DNA from 3 places in the Actinosynnema sp. NPDC050801 genome. Region 3 is predicted to be linked to each of the others. Evidence: riboswitches for the same ligand, from Rfam matches in the RefSeq annotation. Region 3 holds a riboswitch; each other region holds the start of a gene.
The links. Region 3 has a riboswitch for S-adenosylmethionine ahead of AB0K14_RS14975 (aminotransferase class V-fold PLP-dependent enzyme). Riboswitches for the same ligand answer to the same signal wherever they lie in the genome.
Positions count from the first base shown of each region.

Region 1: another riboswitch for S-adenosylmethionine. It lies ahead of AB0K14_RS04875 (ATP-binding cassette domain-containing protein); the one in region 3 lies ahead of AB0K14_RS14975 (aminotransferase class V-fold PLP-dependent enzyme).
Region 2: another riboswitch for S-adenosylmethionine. It lies ahead of thrC (threonine synthase); the one in region 3 lies ahead of AB0K14_RS14975 (aminotransferase class V-fold PLP-dependent enzyme).

Region 1 is NZ_JBFAQZ010000001.1:965,210-970,032, reverse strand. Features, by position in the region: gene AB0K14_RS04885 (MetQ/NlpA family ABC transporter substrate-binding protein) at 1-524, opposite strand, end outside; gene AB0K14_RS04880 (methionine ABC transporter permease) at 554-1,237, opposite strand; gene AB0K14_RS04875 (ATP-binding cassette domain-containing protein) at 1,234-2,244, opposite strand; SAM riboswitch class I at 2,448-2,540, opposite strand; gene rsmA (16S rRNA (adenine(1518)-N(6)/adenine(1519)-N(6))-dimethyltransferase RsmA) at 2,627-3,505, opposite strand; gene AB0K14_RS04865 (transglycosylase family protein) at 3,516-4,823, opposite strand, start outside.
Region 2 is NZ_JBFAQZ010000004.1:342,041-346,863, reverse strand. Features, by position in the region: gene AB0K14_RS11995 (glycoside hydrolase family 3 N-terminal domain-containing protein) at 1-1,458, shown strand, start outside; gene rpsT (30S ribosomal protein S20) at 1,585-1,845, shown strand; gene holA (DNA polymerase III subunit delta) at 2,102-3,085, opposite strand; SAM riboswitch class I at 3,181-3,296, shown strand; gene thrC (threonine synthase) at 3,308-4,570, shown strand; gene AB0K14_RS11975 (DNA internalization-related competence protein ComEC/Rec2) at 4,551-4,823, opposite strand, start outside.
Region 3 is NZ_JBFAQZ010000006.1:1,551-6,373, forward strand. Features, by position in the region: gene AB0K14_RS14965 (RluA family pseudouridine synthase) at 1-926, opposite strand, end outside; gene lspA (signal peptidase II) at 923-1,516, opposite strand; gene AB0K14_RS14975 (aminotransferase class V-fold PLP-dependent enzyme) at 1,540-2,877, opposite strand; SAM riboswitch class IV at 2,914-3,027, opposite strand; gene AB0K14_RS14980 (potassium/proton antiporter) at 3,090-4,571, opposite strand; gene AB0K14_RS14985 (M28 family metallopeptidase) at 4,763-4,823, shown strand, end outside.

The DNA of each region.
Region 1 (4,823 bases), on a different contig from region 3:
CCACGCGGGTTCTCCGCGATGTCCCGGATGGTCGCCGTCTTCTCCGCGCCCGGCGTGACCTTGATCAGCCCGTTGTCCTGGAGCAGCTTCAGCCCGCGCGCCTCGTTCGTCGCGTCGTTGGCCACCGCGACCCGGGCGCCCGACGGCAGGTCGGCCAGCGACTTGTGCTTCTTCGAGTACACGCCCAGCGGCTCGACGTGCACCGGCCCGATCCACTCCAGCGACGCGCCGCTCTCCGCCTTGAACGTGTCCAGGTACGGCACGGTCTGGAAGTAGTTCGCGTCCAGCGACCCGTCCACCAGCGCCGTGTTCGGCTGCACGTAGTCGGTGAACTCCACCACCTCGATCTTCAAGCCCTTCGCCGCGGCCAGGTTGTCCGCGACGTACCGCAGCACCTGGGCGTGCGGGACCGGGCTCACGCCGACCTTCAGCGCCGCGTTCGGGTCGGACGCGGCGCCGTTGTCGCCACTACCGCAGCCCACTGCGGTCAGCAGCACGGCCAGCAGGGCAGCACGAATACGCATTTCATTCCTTTGATGAGAAGAAGAAACGATCAGACGGACGCGGTGCGGCGGCGGTCGACGCCGCGGGCCACGCGGTTGGTGGTGAACTGGATCGCGGTGGCGATGATCGCCAGCACGACGACCGTGCTCCACAGGTAGCGGTCGTTGAACCGCTGGTAGCCCATGCGCACGGCGAGGTCGCCGAGGCCGCCGCCGCCGACCACCCCGGCCATCGCCGAGTAGCCCAGCAGCGCGATCGCGGTCACGCCGATGGCGTTGACCAGCGCGGGCAACGACTCGCGCAGCAGCACGCTGCGCACGATCCGCAGCGTGGACGACCCGGTGGTGACGGCGGCCTCGACCACCGACACGTGCACCTCGGCCAGCACGTTCTGCACCAGCCTGCCGACGAACGGGATGGCGCCGACGGCGAGCGGCACGATGGCCGCCGTGGGTCCGATGGTGCTGCCGAGCAGCAGCCTGGTCAGCGAGGTGAGCACCACGAGCAGCACCAGGAACGGCATGGAGCGGCCCAGGTCCACGACGAACCCGAGCACCTTGTGCAGCACCGGCCGGGGCTTCAGCCCACCGGGTGCGGTGAGCTGAAGCCAGATGCCGACGGGCGCACCGAGCAGAACGGCGATCAGGGTGGAGACGACCACCATGTACAACGTCTCGCCGGTGGCGAGCAGCACGTCGTCGAACACGATGGACCAGGGTGTTGCGGACCTCACGCAGCTACTCCCTGCGGACCCGAGAGGGTCCGTCGCACCGAGCCGCCCGCTTCCGAGATCCACTCCAGCGCGGAGTCCGCGCGCTCGCCCTTCAGGCCGACGCGGAACCGGGCCACCGGGGTCTCCCCCAGCCTGGTCAGACCGCCGCCCAGCAGGTTCAGCTCGACGCCGAACCGGCTGGTCACCTCGGGCAGCAGCGCGCCGACGGCGGCGAAGCCGATCAGCACGACGTCCGCGACCCGGTCGAACGAGGCCTCCGCCGCCGGGTTCTGGTCCACGGCGGGCAGCAGCGACGCGGCGGTGCGGCTGGCCGCGTCGGACACCAGGTCGAGTACCTTGCCGTGCTCCACCACCCGGCCGTCCTCCAGCACCGCGACGTCGTCGCAGATCCTGCGGACCACGCCCATGTCGTGCGTGACCACGAGCACCGTCACGCCGAGCTCGGCCCGCGCCCGGTCCAGCACGGTGAGCACCGAGCCGGTGGTGTCGGGGTCGAGCGCGGAGGTCGGCTCGTCGGCCAGCAGCACCGACGGCGACGCGGCGAGCGCCCGCGCGACGGCGATCCGCTGGCGCTGGCCGCCGGAGAGCTGGTCGGGGTACGAGCCCGCCTTGTCGGTCAGGCCCACGAGGTCGAGGAGTTCGGCGACCCGGGTGCGGCGCTGGGGACCGGCCACGCCCGCGGCCTCCAGCGGCAGCGCGACGTTGCCCGCGGCGGTGCGCTGGCGCAGCAGGGAATCCCCTTGCGGCACAACGCCGATCTGCCGGCGGGCGGCCCGCAGGGCGGTGCCGTCGAGGGAGACGAGGTCGGTGCCGTCGACGCGGATCGCGCCGCTGTCGGGGCGCTCCAGGAGCGCGACGCACCGGGCCAGGGTGGACTTGCCCGCGCCGCTGGGGCCGACGACGCCGAGGACGGTGCCTGCGGCGACGTCCAGGTTCACGCCGTCCAGCGCGCGAACCTGCCCGGTACTCCCGGGGAAGGTCTTGGTGAGGTTCTCGACAGTGATCACGTTTCGCTCCACGACTGCATGCGGCAGCGCACGCTCATGGCGTGCGTGACCGACGGCTCAGCTCAGAATGGTGTCCTGAAGAAGGACGCGAGGATTCGAAGGCGCCTAGGGCTGCTAGCAGCAGCTGCGACAGGCTGACGAGGTGCGGCGGCCGTGGTCGACGACCCGCCGGCGGGTGAGCGTTCGCATCCTGGGCACGTGATCCTCCATCGATCCTGGCTGAAGCACCTGCCCCGCGGGGGGGGTGGTTGCTGCGGCGTCGTAGAGCCAGGTCTCTCAGCCGCTCGGGATGGCACCACGAGTAGACCTGACCGAGCCTGGCTGACGCAAGCCTGTAACCGGATCGTCCGGCAAATCACACTTTCGGCCGAAAGATCATCGACTACCGAGCGGAAGCGACCTCGGCTATCCGGATGAAGTCACCGACGGCCAGTTGTTCGCCCCGCACCGCCGGGTCCACGCCCGCGGCGACGAGCAGCCGCTGCGCCTCGGCGGCGGAGCCCGCCCACCCGGCCAGCGCGCCGCGCAGCATCTTGCGGCGTTGGGCGAAAGCCGCGTCCACCAAGGAGAACAGCTGCTTCTGGTCCACAGTGGACAAGGGCTCGTGCCGTTCGAACGCCACCAGCGCGGAGTCGACGTTGGGCACCGGCCAGAACACCGAACGCGGCACCGGACCGGCCCGGCGGGCGTCCGCGTACCAGGCGAGCTTCACGCTGGGCACGCCGTAGACCTTGCTGCCGGGCCCGGCGGCCATCCGGTCGGCGACCTCGGACTGCACCATCACCAGGCCGGTGCGCAACGACGGCAGCACGGCCAGCAGGTGCAGCACCACGGGCACGGCCACGTTGTACGGGAGGTTCGCCACCAGCGCCGTCGGCTCGACGGGCAGTTGGGACGCCGTGACGCGCATCGCGTCGTCGTGCACGACGGACAGGCGGTCGGCCAGCTGGGGCGCCCGCTCGGCCACGGTGACGGGCAGGCGGTCGGCCAGCACCCCGTCGATCTCCACGGCCACCAGCGCCCGGCAGGAGGGCAGCAACGCCAACGTCAGCGAGCCCAGACCGGGGCCGACCTCCAGCACCACGTCGTCCGGGCGCAGGTCGGCCGCCGCCACGATGCGCCGCACCGTGTTCGGGTCGTGCACGAAGTTCTGCCCCAGCTTCTTCGTGGGGCGGATGTCCAGCTCGGCGGCCAGCCGACGGACGTCGGCCGGGCCGAGGAGGTGGCTCCCCGACCCGGCCGTCGTCGAATCCTCAGTCACGCGTGCATTGTTACGGCAGGCCCAGCTTCGACCGGCAGTGGGGCCACGCGGAGTAGCCGCCGCGGGCGTCGCGCAGCTTGGTGGCGACGGCGATCTGCTGCTCGCGGGTCGCCTGGTGCGGGTACGCGGCGTACTGGGCACCGCCGTAGGCGTCCCAGGTGCTCTTGTTGAACTGCAGGCCGCCGTAGTAGCCGTTGCCGGTGTTGATGGCCCAGTTGCCGGTCGCCTCGCACTGGGCCAGCCGGTCCCAGACCTCGCCGTCGGGCGGGAGCTTGGTGCCGACCTTGACCTTCTTCGGCTTCGGCTCCTTGGTGACCTTCGCGCCCAGCTTCTCGCGGCCCACCTCGGCGCCGTTCTTCACCGTCACGCGGTAGGTGACGATCTGCTCGCCGGCCTCGCCCGGGTCCAGGACCTCTTTCTGGCCCCTCATCATCGCGTCGTCCTTGACCTCCTCGACGGGCGGCTGGATGGCCTCCGTCGCGTTGATCACCGACACGCCGGTGCGCGTGATGTGGACCTCGGCGCCGTTGGTGACGCGCAGGTCCATCGCCGTTTCGAGCTTGTCCTCGGGGCCCAGCGTGAGGTTCTCGGCGCGCATCAGCTCCTCGACGGTCACGGCCGTCGTCCGCAGCTGCCGGGGCGCGTTGCCGCCGTCGTAGAGCGTGATGGTCTTGAGGCTCTTGACCTCGAGGGCGAGACCGTTGAGGGGCACGTCCATGCCGCGGTCGTGCGAGAGCCACGCGCCCTCGTCGTCGACCTGCAACTGCTCCAGCGCCTCGTCCACGGTGACCGAGCGGACCCAGCCCTCGCGCTGCTCGCCGTCGACCGTCGCCTTCACCAGCCGGCCGCGGTCCAGCGAGATCTTCCCGCCGTCGCTGACCTTCGCCTGGGGGGACGGGCTGAGCGCGTCGTGCTCGCCGATCGTGATGCCCTCGTCGGCGAGGATCTCGCCGACGGTGGACTCGTAGGTGCGCACAGTCTTGGCTTCGCCGTCGACGTCGACCGTGACGGACTTGTCCATCGCGATCGCGGTGGCGCCACCGCCGGAGATGGTCACCAGCACGGTGGCGACCGCGGCCTTCAGGAAGCGGCGCTTCCACTTCCCCGCGGCCTCGACCAGTGCGGCGGGCGGGGCGCTCGGCTGCTCGGCGGCCAGGCTGCCCGCGACCCGGTCCTGGGAGACCTCGTCGGGGATGATGATCGGGGGTAGGAGCGTGGTCTCGGCGTTGATCAGCCGGATCAGCTCGTCGACGTCGACGTTCGCGCTGGCCAGCAGCTCGTCGGCGTCCGGTCCCAGCACGTCCAGGACGTCGTCCGG
Region 2 (4,823 bases), on a different contig from region 3:
TTCCAGCCGCAGTTCGACGCGGGCGTCGGCAGCGTGATGATCAACTCCGGCGCGGTGAACGGCGTGCCCGCCCACGCGTCGAAGTACCTGCTGACCACGCAGTTGCGCGACCGGATGGGCTTCCGGGGCGTGGCGATCACCGACTGGGAGGACATCCGGTTCCTGGTGGACCGCTACCACGTGGCGGCCGACTACCCGGAGGCCATCGCGATGGCCGTCAACGCGGGCGTCGACATGGCGATGGAGCCCTCCAACGCGGCGGAGTTCACCGCGGGCGTGCTCGCGGGCGTGCGCGGCGGCGCGATCCCCGGCAAGCGGATCGACGAGGCCGTGCGGCGCATCCTGAAGCTCAAGTTCGACCTCGGGCTGTTCGAGAAGCCGTTCGTGGACGTCGAGAAGGCCGACGCGATCGTGAACGGGGCGGATCGGGCGCTGGCTCGCCAGGCGGCGGCGGAGAGCACGGTGCTGCTGCGCAACGAGGGCGTGCTGCCCCTGTCGACCGGTGCGGGCAAGGTCGTGGTGACCGGTGACGCGGCCGACTCCGTGCCCCGGCAGCTCGGCGGCTGGACGGTCGGCTGGCAGGGCGTGCCCGGCGGTTCCCCGATGCCGCCGACGGTGACGGTGCTGCAGGGCATCCGGGCGGCCGCGCCGGCGACGAACGTGGTGAGCGCGCCGACCCAGGCCGACGCGGTGGCGCAGGCCGGCGACGCGGACGCGGTGGTCGTGGTGCTCGGTGAGGACCCGGGCGCCGAGGGTGAGGCGGACACCGAGGAGCCCGTGCTGACCGCCGAGCAGCAGGGCCTGGTCGACGCGGTGCGGGCGACCGGCAAGCCGGTCGTGGTGGTGCTGCTGACCGGTCGGCCGCAGGTGCTGGGCACGGTGGCGGAGGCCCCGGCGCTGGTCGCGGGCTGGCTGCCCGGCTCCGAGGGCGGCTCCGCGATCGCCGACGTGCTGTTCGGCGCGGTGAACCCGAGCGGGAAGCTGCCCGTGTCGTGGCCCAAGACGGTCGGTGACCAGCCGTTCTCCTACGACCAGGTGCGCGGCGCGAACACGTCGCCCAGCTCGGCTTACGACCCGGCGTTCGCGTTCGGGCACGGCCTGTCGTACACGACGTTCACCACGTCCGCGCCGAAGGTCGCGTCGGCCGAGGTGCGGCGGGACGAGCGGGTGAAGGTGTCGGTGACCGTGGCCAACACCGGCGCGCGGGACGGCACGCTCGTCGTGCCGGTGTACGTGCACCAGCCGGTGAGCAAGGTCCTGACGCCGCCGCAGCGCCTGGTCGGTTTCACCCGGGTGGCGTTGAAGGCGGGCGAGCAGCGGACGGTCGAGGTCTCGTTCGACGTCAAGCGCCTCGCGGTGACCCCCGGTGACGTGGACGGCGCGGACAGGCCGGAGGTGGCCAAGGGCGCCTACGAGGTCGTGGTCGGCGACGGGAGGGCTCGATTCACGGTGCGGTGAGCTGCCCTGATATCCTTCTCGGCCGTACCCGCGCGGCATTCCGCTGTGGAGGAAAACCGCCCCTCGTGGGCGGAGCCGGTGACAAGCGCGGTGCGACTCCGAGACCGAGGAAAAGGTGGCTTTCGCGTGGCGAACATCAAGTCCCAGATGAAGCGGATCAAGACGAACGAGAAGGCGCGCCTGCGCAACAAGGCCGTCAAGTCGTCGCTCAAGACCGCCATCCGCAAGTTCCGTGAGGCCGCCGAGGCCGGTGACAAGGAGAAGGCCACCGTGCTGGCGCGGGAGGCTTCCCGCAAGCTCGACAAGGCCGTCACCAAGGGCGTGATCCACGCCAACCAGGCCGCCAACAAGAAGTCGGCGCTGGCGCGGCGCGCCAACCAGATCTGATCTGGTCCTCACGCCGAGGCGCCGCCCACCCCACGCGGGGTGGGCGGCGCTTTTGCTTTCCCGGGCACTTCCGGCCGCCAGCCGCCGACTCGGCCTCCGCTGGCCGATCGAGCGACTCGGCAGCCGGCTCGGCCTCCGGCGGCCGGTCGGTCGACTCCGCCTCCGCCAGTCGGCTCGACCTCCGGCGGCAGGTCAAGCAACCCGGCAGTCGGTCGGCTTCCGGCACTCGGTCGCCAGCTCGGCTTCCGGCGGTCGGTCAGCGTCGACCGTGGGCGGCGACGATCTTGAGCACCGCGCGTTCCAGGGCGTAGCCGGAGTCCGCCGCGACGCCCTTGACGTCGGCGTTCAGGTCGGCGGCCACCGTCATCGCCGCCGCGAGCCCCCGGTCCTCCCAGCCGCGCGACTGGCCCTGGGCCTTCTTGACCTTCCACGGCGGCATGCCCAGCTCGCCCGCCAGCTTGAACGGGTCGCCCCGGCCCACCGCGGACACCCGCGCGATCGTGCGCACCGCGTCGGCCAGCGCGTCGGCGACCAGCACGTGCGGCACCCCGAGCTGGATCGCCCACCGCAACGCCTCCAGCGCACCGGCCCGGTCGCCCATCACGGCCTTCTCGGCGACCGCGAACCCGGTCACCTCGGCCCGACCGCGGTGGTAGCGGCGGACCGCCTCGGCGTCGACCTTGCCGCCGGTGTCGGCGACGAGCTGCGAGGCCGCCGCCGCCAACTCGCGCAGGTCCGACCCCACCGCCTCGATCAGCGCGGCCACCGCCTCCGGGTCGGCCTTGCCGCCGCCGGCCGAGCGGATCTCGTTGCGCACGAACGCTTCCCGGTCCGCCGCCTTGGTGATCTTGGGGCACTCGGTGACCCGGGCACCCGCCTTGCGCAGCGCCGCGGGCAGGTCCTTGGCCACCTTGCTGCGCCCGCCGCCGCTGTGGACGACCACCACCGTGACCCCGTCCGCCGGGGCCTTGGCGTAGGCGATCACCGCGTCGGCGATCTCCTTGCCGCACTCCTGCGCGGCTTCCAGCGCGACCACGCGGCCCTCCGCGAACAGCGACGGGCTCACCAGTTCGGCCAGCTCAGGTGGCGTGAGATCGGTCACGCGGACGCGCGTCAGGTCGGCCTGCGGATCGGCTTTCCGCGCCGTCGCCAGCGCACCGCGCACCGCGCGCTCGACCAGCAACTCCTCCTCGCCGACGATCAGGTGCACGGCGTCGGGCGCGTCTGCGGGCGAACTCACGGCGCGATCCTCCCACGCCCGTCGGACGTCCGGATGGTGGACGTCTCTGGCTGCGGGTCGGGATCGTGACGTAAGTTGGCCGCACAACTGAATACCGCTCATCCAGAGGGGCAGAGGGATCGGCCCGAAGAAGCCCCGGCAACCCGTCGCACAGCGTCCGCTGGCGATCACGGTGCCAATTCCGACCCGCGACGCGCGGGAAAGATGAGGAGATACCTCGCGATGACTGCTGTCAGTGTGCCCTCGGCCACCACCTCCTTCGACCTCGGTCCCGCCCGCGCGCTGTCGTGTCGCGAGTGCGGTCACGAGACGCCGCTCGCCGCCGAATACGCCTGCCTGGAGTGTTTCGGGCCGCTGGAAGTGGCCTACGACTTCGGCCCGATCCGCCGCGAGGACATCGAGGCGGGCCCCCGGTCGATCTGGCGCTACCGCGGCCTGCTCCCCGTGCCGACCACCGTCCAGTCGCACCCCAACACCGACCCCGGCGGCACCCGCCTGGTCGAGGCCGACCGCCTCGCCAAGGCCTTGGGCGTGCGCAAGGTCTGGGTGAAGGACGACACCGGCAACCCGACCCACTCGTTCAAGGACCGCGTGGTCGGCGTCGCCCTCGCCGCCGCCCGCGAGCTGGGCTTCAAGGTCCTGGCCTGCCCCTCCACCGGCAACCTGGCCAACGCCGTGGCCGCCGCGGCGGCCCGCGCGGGCTGGCAGTCGGTGGTCCTGGTGCCCTCCTCCCTGGAGCAGGCGAAGATCCTCATGACCGCCGTCTACGGCGGCAACCTGATCACCGTCGACGGCAACTACGACGACGTGAACCGGCTGGCGCAGGAGTTGGCCGCCGAGCACGAGGACTGGGCGTTCGTCAACGTCAACGTCCGCCCCTACTACGCCGAGGGCTCCAAGACGCTCGGGTACGAGGTCGCCGAACAGCTCGGCTGGCGTCTGCCCGACCAGATCGTCGTGCCCATCGCGTCCGGCTCCCAGTTGACCAAGGTCGACAAGGCCTTCCGCGAGTTCGGCACCCTGGGCCTGGTCGAGCAGACCCCGTACCGCGTGTTCGGCGCGCAGGCCACCGGCTGCTCCCCCGTCTCGGCCGCCTTCAAGGCGGGCCACGACGTGGTCAGCCCCGTCCGCCCGGACACCATCGCCCGGTCGCTGGCGATCGGCGCCCCCGCCGACGGCCCCTACGTGCTGGACGCCGTCCGCCGCACCAACGGCGCGATCGAGGACGTCACCGACGACGAGGTCGTGGAGGGCATCCGCCTGCTGGCCCAGACCGAGGGCATCTTCGCCGAGACCGCGGGCGGCGTCACCGTCGCGACCGCGAAGAAGCTCATCGAGACCGGCCAACTGGACCCGGACGGCGAGACGGTGCTCCTGATCACCGGCGACGGCCTCAAGACCCTGGACGCCCTGGGTGACCGGGTCGGCCCCCGCGCCAACGTCCCGCCGTCGACCGAGGCCGTGCTCAAGGCCCTCCAGGACTGACCCGCCCGCCGGGCGGCGACCGGTCAGTCGTCGCCCGGCGGACCCCGGTCACCGGGCCCGGCCGTCGAGGTGGCGGTCGGGGCCGCCGCGCGGTCTCGATCACAGCGCGATCCCGGACGAGCGGAGCCAGCCGGTCCGGGGGAAGGCGGCCAGTTCGGGCAGCACGTGCGGCCCCACCGGTTCGGTCACCACGCGCCAAGCGGTGAGCATCTGGGGCCAGGGGCGTTTCTCCTTCTCCTGGTTGTAGCGCTCG
Region 3 (4,823 bases):
TCGGCCCGCAACAGTTCCAGGGCGCTGGAGAGGTCGTCCGGGTACTCGCTGGTGTAGGACACCCACTGGCCGTCGGCCGGGTGGTGGAAGCCCAACGTCCTGGCGTGCAGCCACTGCCGGGTGACGCCGAGGCGCTTGGCCAGCACGGGGTCGGCGCCGTAGGTCAGGTCCCCGACGCACGGGTGCCGCAGCGCGGAGAAGTGGACCCGGATCTGGTGCGTGCGGCCGGTTTCGAGGTGCACGTCGAGCAGTGACGCGGCCCGGAAGGCCTCGACCACCTCGTAGTGCGTGATGCTCGGCTTGCCGTTGGCCATCACGGCGAACTTGTAGTCGTGCTTGGGGTGCCGGTCGATCGGGGCGTCGATGGTGCCCTTGATCGGGTCCGGGTGGCCCTGCACGAGCGCGTGGTAGAGCTTGTCGACCGTGCGCTCCTTGAAGGCGTGCTTCAACGCCGAGTAGGCGCTCTCGCTCTTCGCCACCACCATGACGCCGGTCGTGCCGACGTCCAGCCGGTGCACGACGCCCTGCCGCTCGGCGGCGCCGGACGTGGCGATCCGGATGCCGGCCGCGGCCAGGCCGCCCACCACGGTCGGACCGGTCCAGCCGGGGCTGGGGTGCACGGCCACGCCGACCGGCTTGTCGACCACGATCACGTCGTCGTCCTCGTGCAGGACGATCAGGCCCTCCACGGGCACCGCCTGCACCTGCACCGGGCGTTCGGGCTCGGGGAGGGTGACCTCCAGCACGGAACCCGCGATCAGGCGGTCCGACTTGCCCGCAGGTTGCCCGTCGAGCACGACGTCACCCGATTCGGTCAGCGCGGCGACGACCGTGCGGGACAGGCCGAGGAGCTTGGCCAGGCCGGCGTCGACCCGCATCCCGTCCAAGCCGTCCGGCACGGGCAGGGTCCGGTAGTCGCCGGTCATGCGCCCGCCTTCTTCTCTGACTGGGATCCGGGCTTCTTCTCCACGCGGGTGCCGTCGTAGTCGCGCTGGAGCAGCGCCATCAGCACGATCACGCCGCCGCCCACGCAGATGGCCGAGTCGGCCAGGTTGAACACCGGGAAGAAGTTGCCCCAGGGGTCGAGCACCGAGATGAAGTCGACCACGCCGCCGCGCAGCGGGCCGGGACCGCGGAAGATCCGGTCCACCAGGTTGCCCATCGCGCCGCCCAGGACCAGGCCCAGGCCGATGGCCCAGCCGACCGACCGCAGCCGGCGCGCGATCCACAGGATGAACACGACGACACCGGACGCGATCAGGGCGAGGATCACCGTCCAGCCCTCGGCCAGGCCGAACGCGGCGCCGGTGTTGCGGATCAGCGGCAGGTAGAGCAGGCCGCCGAGCAGCTCGACCGGCTCACGCCCCTCCAGGTGCTCCACCGCGAGGATCTTGGTGACCAGGTCGAGCGCCAACACGAGCGGCGCGATGACGGCCAGCAGGAGGACCCGTCGCTTCGGCAGCGGCTGGTCCGGCTGGTCCGGCGTGTCCGGCTCGGTGTTGGGATCGGTGCTCACCGGGCCATTGTCCAGCATCGGGGTCAGCGCAGGAACGGCGGGAGCGCGCGCTGGTCGTCCAGCGGCACCCAACGGCCGTCGCGCTGCTCGTACTCCCACCGCGAACCCTCGACGACGAGCGCGCGCAGCGCGGCCACGAAGCGGTCCACGTGCTCCTCGGTGGTGCCCAGGCCGATCGACGCACGCAGCGCCCGTTCGCCGTGGGCGAGGCGGTGCACGGCCACGTGGGCGCAGAACGCGCCGTCGCGCACACCGATGCCGTGCTCGGCGCTCAGCGCCGCTGCCAGGTAGCCGGCGTCCTGACCGCCGACGGTGAAGCTCACCACGCCCACCCGGTCCTGGTCCGGGCCGAACAACGTCAGCTCGTGCACGCCCGGCACGGTCCGCAGGCCCGCCCGCAGCCTGGCCAGCAGCACCCGCTCGTGCTCGGTGGTCTGCTCCCAGTGCCTGCCCAGCACGTCGCACGCCACGGCCAGCGCGTGCACGCCCACCACGTTCGGGGTGCCGGCCTCGTGCCGCTCGGGCACCGCCGACCAGGCCACGCCGAGCCGGTCGCCGTGGTCGGTGACGCGGGCCGTCGCACCGCCGCCCACCAGGTACGGCTCGGCGGCCTGCAACCAGTCCGACCGGCCGACCAGCACGCCCGCGCCGAACGGCGCGTAGACCTTGTGCCCGGACAGCACGGTGTAGTCGACGTCGAGCGCGCGCACGTCCACCGGCCGGTGCGGCGCGAGCTGGGCGGCGTCCAGGGCGATCCGGGCGCCGTGCCTGCGGGCGACGCGCGCCAGTTCGGCCACCGGCCAGAGCTCGCCGGTCACGTTGGACGCCCCCGTGACCACGACCAGGCGCGGGCCGACCGGCGCCTCGCGCAGCGCCCGGTCCAGCTCCAGCACCGCCTGGGCGGGCGACGCGGGGGTGCGCAGGCGGCGCACGTTCGGGCCGCGCCACGGCAGCAGCGCGGCGTGGTGCTCGGTGTCGAACAGGGTCACGGCCGTGTGCTTCGGCAGGCTCCTGGCCAGCAGGTTCAGCGCGTCGGTGGTGTTGCGGGTGAAGACGACGGCGTCGGTGCCGCGGGCGTTGAGGAACCGGCGGACCGACGTGCGGGCCTGCTCGTAGACGCGGGTGCTGACCTGCGAGGCGAAGCCCGCGCCCCGGTGCACGCTGGCGTACCAGGGCAGCACCTCGTCCACCGCGTCGCGGACCTGCTCCAGGCACGGCGCGCTGGCCGCGTGGTCGAGGTTGGCGTACTCGACGCGCTCACCGGTGACCAGCGGCACGCGCAGCGACGCGCCGACCACGCGGGGCAGTGCCGGCTTCTCCGGCCGGACGACGGTGCTGGTGAGGGGAACTGCGATGGTCATGACGCCCTCCGGGGTCCGGGACCCCACCGGAGGGGGAGCCCGCGCTTGCCGGACGCCCTGCGCGCCGGCCAGGTCCTCACCAGGGGCACCCCACCGCGGTAGGAGGGTTGCCGGCCAGCGAGCCTGGGCTTCGCGCTGGCACTCATGACCTTCGGTTCGAAGTTAACCCGGACCGCGCCCCCGCGTCGAGTCCGGTTCACATCCTGGGAGCGTCACGGCAGGCCGACGTCGCCCTTCCAGCGGGCGAACCGGCCCGCCCGGTCGACCGCCCGGATGCGCTGCTCGGTCGCCGTGCGCATGGCCTCGGTGCACACCACCAGCAGCTGGTCGTGCTCCTGCAACCGGGTCGTCGGCTGCGGGGTGAAGCCGTTGTCGTCACGCACCACGAGGCTGACCGACGAGCCGGGCGGCAGCCGCAGCTCCGACAGGTACACGCCGTGCAGCTTGGAGCCGGGCTGGATGCGGACCTGGAGGAGTTCCGCACCCAGCTCGTCCAGCGCCGACGAGTCGACCTGCACCTCCTGCGCCTCCCCGGACTTGACCAGCCCGAGCCACTTGGCCAGCCACGGCAGGCTCGTGCCCTGCACCACGGTCAGCACCACCACCAGCACGAACACCGCGTCCACCAGCCGCTGCGCACCCGGCACGCCCTGGATCAGCGGGATCAGCGCGAACACGATCGGCACCGCGCCGCGCAGCCCCGACCACGAGATGAACACCTGTTCGCGCCACGGCACCCGGAACGGCAGCGCCGCGCTGAGCACCGACAGCGGCCTGGCCAGCAGCACCAGCACCGCGCCCGCGACCAGCGCGGGCACCAGCACGTCGAGCAGGCGTCCCGGTGAGGCGTACAGGCCGAGCAGCACGAACAGCCCGATCTGCGCGATCCAGCCCAACCCCTCGGCGAACGACAGGGTGTCCGCCCGGTGCGGCAGGCGGGCGTTGCCGAGCACGAGGGCGGCGATGTAGACGGCGAGGAAGCCGGACGCGTGCGCGAGGTCGCCGACCGTGTAGGCGAGCAGGCACACGGCGACCGTGGCCAGCGGGTACAGGCCGGTGGCGGGCAGCGCGGCCCGGCGCAGCCCCACGCCGCCGACCCAGCCGAGCACGATCCCGATCACCCCGCCCGCGACGAGCTCGTAGGCCATCAGCAACGGCGCGGTCCACGTGATCGGGTCGGGGGCGGCGAGCAGCACGACGGCGATGTACACCGGCGCGTCGTTGATGCCGGACTCCAGTTCGAGCGCGCCGATGAGCCGCTTGCGCACCCCCACCCCGCGCAGCACGCTGAACACGGCCGCCGCGTCGGTGGACGACAGCACCGCGCCCCACAGCAGGGCCGTGCGCCAGTCCATGTCGAGCAGGAAGTGCAGCGCGAACCCGGTGACCGCGATGCTCACGCCGACGGCCACCGTGGACAACGCGATGCCCAGGCCCAGCGCGGGCTTCACCGCGCTCCACCGGGTGGTCAGCCCGCCCTCGGTGAGGATCAGCACGAGCGCGACGGTGCCCAGCGAACGGGTCAGGTCGGCGTCCTCGAACTGGATGCCGAGCACGGCCTCACCGAGCAGCAGGCCGATGCCCAGGTAGAGCAGGAGGGATGGCAGACCGAGCCTGATCGACACCCGAACCGCGATGACCGAGAGCAGCAGAACGCCGGCGGCGATGCCCAGGTAGCCCGTCACACCGCCCACTCGACCTCCAGGCCGTCGTTCCCGCTACATCACTCGACGGGGTCATTCTCCCTGGCGACACCGAAATGGACGAATCCGGCAACCCCCGCGGCGTCACCAGCCGAACGCCCCTAGCGCGAACGACGTCGAACCGTGCATGTTGACGAACGGGTCCGCCGCCCCGGTCACCTCCACACCCTGCGGGAGAAACCGTGAAGCTGCGAACGATCTCCGTCGCGCTGGTCACGACCGGCGCGCTCCTGGGCTCCGGCC